2 regions of the Caldibacillus sp. 210928-DFI.2.18 genome follow, and region 1 is predicted to be linked to the other one. Evidence: riboswitches for the same ligand, from Rfam matches in the RefSeq annotation. Region 1 holds a riboswitch; the other holds the start of a gene.
The links. Region 1 has a riboswitch for FMN ahead of LIZ98_RS03540 (ECF transporter S component). Riboswitches for the same ligand answer to the same signal wherever they lie in the genome.
Positions count from the first base shown of each region.

Region 2: it holds a riboswitch for FMN, as region 1 does, so the genes downstream of both, ribD (bifunctional diaminohydroxyphosphoribosylaminopyrimidine deaminase/5-amino-6-(5-phosphoribosylamino)uracil reductase RibD) here and LIZ98_RS03540 (ECF transporter S component) in region 1, are expected to answer to the same signal.

Region 1 is NZ_JAJCHL010000008.1:44,963-48,133, forward strand. It holds gene LIZ98_RS17920 (hypothetical protein) at 199-330, shown strand; gene LIZ98_RS03535 (peptidoglycan DD-metalloendopeptidase family protein) at 523-1,224, shown strand; FMN riboswitch at 1,353-1,488, shown strand; gene LIZ98_RS03540 (ECF transporter S component) at 1,646-2,215, shown strand; gene LIZ98_RS03545 (ferredoxin) at 2,271-2,519, opposite strand; gene LIZ98_RS18080 (YpbB family protein) at 2,733-3,171, shown strand, end outside.
Region 2 is NZ_JAJCHL010000012.1:25,767-28,937, reverse strand. It holds gene LIZ98_RS04605 (DUF3278 domain-containing protein) at 32-487, opposite strand; gene LIZ98_RS04600 (helix-turn-helix transcriptional regulator) at 487-684, opposite strand; FMN riboswitch at 1,258-1,406, shown strand; gene ribD (bifunctional diaminohydroxyphosphoribosylaminopyrimidine deaminase/5-amino-6-(5-phosphoribosylamino)uracil reductase RibD) at 1,533-2,660, shown strand; gene ribE (riboflavin synthase) at 2,633-3,171, shown strand, end outside.

The DNA of each region.
Region 1 (3,171 bases):
TTTTTTATACGTTTTGGGTATAAATTTCCGGGAAGTTTCACTTTATCACCTTAACGGGAAGTAAGACCCCCACCTCAAAGGTCGTCGGTCTGCTTTTCGTCATTTTTTTCGCTGGAAAATTATTTAATCCAGATTATCTAGATGACTAGGCAAATTCAAAGATGGAGATGGCAACCGAAAAAGCCGGGTCATTAGGTCGTGAAGGATCGTCGAAAAATAATCCGAAAAAACGTTTTTCATCGTTTCAAGACCGTGATGCTTTCTGTTGATGGCACGCCTGATGTTCCTGTTGCGCCAAATTTAATTGATTTACATGCAGTGACACCATAAATGAGTTGCCATATTAATCATTGTTAAATGATTCAAAAACAATTTTTTCCATCGACATTCACATTTTTTTCATTTTTTCCGAATAAACTTAGGTGAAATAATCATAATAATGTAATGTGGTTTTATTGTCATTTTTTGGACAAGCACTATTTGAGAATGTTCGAAGGTATGATTAATTTTAGGAGGAAAATAATGGTTGAATATATAAAAAGACTGCTGCTTGGCATAATTATGATGGTAATTATCACCATTCTTATTATCGGAAGTAAGCAATCAATCGCAAGGGCCGAGGGGATGGAACTGTCATGGATTTGGCCTGCAGACGGTGTTATTACCGATGTATTTGGCACAAGGAATGGTCAACATAAAGGAATTGATATCGCCGATGTAACAGGGACTCCGGTATTATCTGTCGATGACGGTCGTGTAAGTAAATCATATTATTCTGATACATATGGTCATGTTGTGTTTATTAAACATGAAACAGGTTATGAAACGGTCTATGCCCATTTGTTTAAAAGAGAAGTTCAAGAAGGACAAATGGTTGCTAAAGGGCAGAAGATCGGATTGATGGGCAGTACTGGTGAATCATCGGGCCCCCATTTGCATTTTGAAATACATCAAAATGAATGGACGGAAACGAAAGAGAACTCCATAGACCCGACAAAAATTTTCGGTATCGGGGAAATCGGCCAGCATGTTAGTGCCGGTTCAATGCCTACCAAAGCTGTAGAGGTGGGTAAAACGCTATCCGATAAGTACACAGTTAAATCCGGTGATACGCTTTGGGGAATTGCCAATAAGTACGAAACAACAGTTCATGATATAAAACAATTAAATGATTTACAGAGTGAAATCATTGTACCCGGCCAACAATTAGTGGTGGAACAGTAGAAAAGCATGCCCGGCCATTCGGAGGTTTTAGATCCATTTCATTTTATCTTTTTACTAAAAATACGCAGGATGTAGGTTTTTCTACTTTACAATTTTGTTTTTATATAGTATATTAAATAAAAAATATGGTTCATCTTCGGGGCTGGGTGAAATTCCCGACCGGCGGTAATAAGGTGTATCCTTTAAGCCCGCGAGTCTAATTTTTAGACAGGATTTGGTGAGATTCCAAAGCCGACAGTATAGTCTGGATGGGAGAAGATGGAGGTTTCGGTTTGTTCTGTTTTCATTTCAGGACGTTTATTTAACCTGCTATTAAACAATCTCCCCGAGGAATTTTTCTCGGGGTTTTATTGTGAGGAAGAAATCGAAACCAATTCTTCTTCTTTCTTTTGTGATGAATCACAAAAAAGGAGAGGTAGAAATGAAAAAATTTAATGTCAAAGCTTTTGTAACCATTGGAATGCTTAGTGGAGTCGCGTATGTTTTAATGCTCCTGAACTTTCCACTCCCGGGTTTCCCAACGTGGTTAAAAATTGATTTTAGTGATATTCCTGCGTTGATAGGGGCCATGATTATGGGACCGGCAGCAGGAATACTAATCGAGTTAATTAAAAATTTATTGGATTTAATTTCAACCGGCAGTGAAACAGGTGTCCCAGTTGGTCATATTGCCAATTTTGTCACCGGAATCTGTTTTATTTTGCCAACGTATTTTGTTTATCTAAAAATTAAAACGACAAAAGGCTTAACCATTGCTTTAGCAACTGCCAGTGTGATTACGGCACTTGTGATGAGTGTACTGAATTATTTTGTATTTATCCCGATGTATGGCTACTTTTTAAATTTCCACTTGCCGAATGAAGTAGTTGTTCAAGCGATTTTGCCGTTTAATTTACTAAAAGGAATATTAATATCCGCTGTTTTCTTTGGATTATATATCAGGATGCAAAGTTGGATTCAAAAACAACAGTCTGCATTTAACCAGGTATAGATATTAAACATTAGTATAAAGGGACCGATATGAATAGTATCGGTCCTTTTACACATTACTCAAATTTGTCCGGGTCCCCATCAAAAGGTTCATCACTGACACGAATGGAATCAGTCGGACAGCCTTCGAAAGCATCCATCATATCGTCTTCTAATATTTCAGGTACTTCACTCGTACCGGTATTATCGTCAAGTATTACATATGCAATACCTTCATCATCATAATCATAAATATCTGGAGCAGCAGCACCACAGGCACCACATGCGATACATGTTTCTTTGTCAACGATTGTATATTTGCCCATTCCATTATAGCCTCCTTTATTTATTCGTCTCTCTTTACATGAACGAAGGGAAGACATCTTTTATTGTAAAACTCGGGCAAAGACTTTTCAATAGATTTGTAGCTGGAAATGATCCAACCTTGTTGATTATTGACAATTAGTTGAAAATCTACCTGGAGAAAAGAAAACCATTCGTTGCAACGAATTCATGGTAAAATAAAGGTGGTGATACCTGTGAACTACTTTTATGCTTTAATTTTGTACTGTATATACCAATTTAAAGATGAGCGATCAATTAAAGCTGTCCAATATTTGTTAACCGGAAAAAAATCGACACAAACATTACAAGATGCAGTTTGGTATTCATTACAACATCTTTACTCAGTATACCCGGAAATGGACGCTGATGCTTTTATTGATACAGTGAAAAAATTAGAAAAAACCGGGTCAATAGTTATTTCCGATAAAACGGTCACGCTGACTGATTCAGGCAAAAAAGTACTTTCCGAGTTGATGTCGGGATATCCGATACCGGACCACTTAAATGGTTGGCAATTTCACAAAATTGAACAACTTTTTTGGCAAAGACTAACCCTACTCATTCAAATACTTACTAATTGGGCCTATAGTGAAACGAAATTTATTCCGGTTGTTAGAGACTATCCAATCCAAA
Region 2 (3,171 bases), on a different contig from region 1:
TTATTAGTCCAATACGTTCGTAAATTGGGATTTATAATAGTTCCTTGTTTTTCTTATAGGAACGCTTTAAAGAGATATAACTAGATAAAAACCATATTACACTAACACCTATTAATAAACTCAAAATTTCAAACCATTCGTCGAGATTCTTGGGGGAGTTTGTGAAAATCAAATAGCATATCATAAAAATAACAACAAACCCAATTGTTCTAATGAATATAACTCTTAACTCTTTTCTGTAAGCACTCTCCGTTGTGATGTCTGCATATTCAATACCTGATATTATATATCTTCCTGAAACATAAAAGAGAAAGATGGCAATGGCTGCCAATAAGACAGTTTCTACGTCTAGATTAAAATACTTGTTGCAGATAATCATAACAATAAGGGATAAGAAAAGAATTATTGCACCCTCCGAGAAAAAATATAACATCTTTTTTTCCTTATATTCATCATTTGGTAATAAGAAGGATATCCAAGATTTCATTAAGTATCGACCTCCCAAAATAATTCATCTAAAGTTTTATTGAGTTCCTTGGCTATTGCAATACACAATTTTAGACTAGGATTATATTCGCCCTTTTCAATAAGACCAATAGTTTGTCTAGTTACACCAATTTTTTTTGCTAATTGTTCTTGGGTTATAGAGGCTTTAATCCTTGCTATTTTCACATTATTCTTCATTTCCCACCCTACTCAATGTTAAATATAGTTTGCATATGCAAACTATATATTACATTGGATACAGAAAGAAGTCAAATTATTTTCAAACATGGATTCAGATAGTAAATTTATCTGAGAAAATGTAAAAGGGGGGGGTATCTCCAAGTTCTACATACGAAAGTCAGAATATCTATATCGATCAAAATATTTCCATCTGATAAGCCAAAAACCAGATTAATTAGGCTCATAGCAGCCGGAATGAAAAAAGATAACAAAAAATAAGAAACAAAGTAACATATAACATATCTTACTAGGGGCAATACAATAACACTTTGTCGTTTATTTCATTCACCTAGATGAGTGCTGACGATTTTAAAAATTGGACCCCATTCTTCCTTAAACTGGCACGATTCCGGTGATGCGTAGTTCTACAAAAAAATATCATATATTTTCGGTTAAGGTCTATTCTTTAAAAGGCCGTTGCTTCTTAACTTCTCGTAAAGGAATTGTTGCCTGCAGGGACTCCATATTTTCAATAAAGTGTAACCCTTGAATAATTGGTTTGGTTATGTTATTATTTCTTCAATTCAATAGGATTTCCTTCGGGGTCGGGTGTAATTCCCAACCGACGGTGATGAGGCATGCCTCTTAGCCCGTGACCCGGATTCATAGATCATATGAAAACGGTGGATTTGGTGAAATTCCAAAGCCGACAGTAAAAGTCTGGATGGGAGAAGGAAAAACAAATTGTTCAAAAATGCTGTTTTTTGACGTTTATTTGTTAATGCTTTTTTTCTCCCTTGCCAAAATAGGTAAGGGAGATTTGTTTGTTTGGAGAGATTTTTTGAAAGGGGGAGCATTTTTTTTAAATGAATGATTATGAATATATGAACCTTGCTCTTTCGCTAGCACGCGCTACTTTAGGTCAAACCAGTCCAAATCCGAGTGTTGGTGCAGTGTTAGTGAAGGATGGCAAGTTGGTGGGGACGGGTGTACATTTGAAAGCTGGGACTCCTCATGCAGAAGTTCATGCAATCAATGAAGCTGGGATCTCTGCTGAGGGAGCCATTATGTATGTTACACTTGAGCCGTGTAGCCACCAAGGAAAAACACCTCCATGTACTGACCTTATTATTAAAACTGGTATTCGAAAGATCTTTGTAGCAACTCTAGATCCAAATCCCCTTGTTGCAGGCAAAGGTGTTGAAAAGTTAACCAGGGCAGGCATTGAGGTAGAGGTCGGGTTATGCAAAGAAGAAGCGAAACAGCTCAATGAAAAGTTTTTTCATTTTATCCAAACAAACACTCCATTCGTAACAATTAAAGCAGGCATTTCATTAGACGGAAAAATAGCAGCAAAATCTGGAGATAGTAAATGGATTACTTCTCCTGAGTCACGACAAGATGGACATCATCTTCGTCATGAACATGATGGAATATTAGTAGGAATTAACACCATCTTACAAGATAACCCTCTTTTAACCACCAGAAGACCCCGAGGTGGAATAAATCCCATTCGAATTGTATTAGACACGAAATTAAAAATTCCAACGTCGGCAAATGTCGTGCAAGATCGCTCTGCGAGAACCATCATTTTTACAGGAAATCAGATTGATTTAGAAAAGAAGAAAGAACTTGAAAGGTTTGGTGTAACTATTATTTCCCAAGATAGACCTGTTCTATCACTGCAGCAAGTACTGAAGACGTTAGGAGAGCAGAAGATGATGTCCGTTCTTGTAGAAGGCGGATCAGAAATTCATGCTTCTTTCATCAAGGAAAACGCTTTTCAACAAATCATTACATATGTTGCTCCAAAAATTATTGGCGGAAGAGATGCTTTTCCTTTTGTCGGTGGGGTTGGTTCGGAGCTTGTGAAGTTAGGAAAACACCTCCACTTTACAGAGATTAAACAGCTCGGTCCAGATATCAAAATTACAGCCAAACCTCTTAATCAGGAGGAGACAGAGAAATGTTTACCGGAATCATTGAAGAATTAGGGACCATTCAAAGGGTAAAGTCCCGAGGAAACACACTTGTCCTGAATATTCAGGCAAAGAAGGTCTTAGAAGATCTAAAGCTTGGAGATAGTATCTCAGTTAATGGTGTTTGTTTAACCGTAACGGAGCTTACCCATGATTCATTTTTCCTGGATGTTATGCCTGAAACCTTTCACAGCACTTCTTTATCTAACCTGCAACAAGGTTCACTAGTTAATCTAGAAAGGGCCATGAGTTCCAATGGACGTTTTGGAGGTCACTTTGTTACGGGCCATGTTGACACAGTTGGACAAATTGTCAAAAGAGAACGAAAAGAAAATGCTGTATATTTTGACATTCAGTTTCCTTATGAATACAGCCATCTACCTCTTTATAAAGGCTCTATTGCACTTGATGGCACTTCCTTAACTATATTTGGGACATCCAATAATCAATTGACCGTGTCCATTATCCCTCATACCGCAAAGGAAAGTGTCCTGGGTACGAAAAAGGTTGGGGATAAGGTGAACAT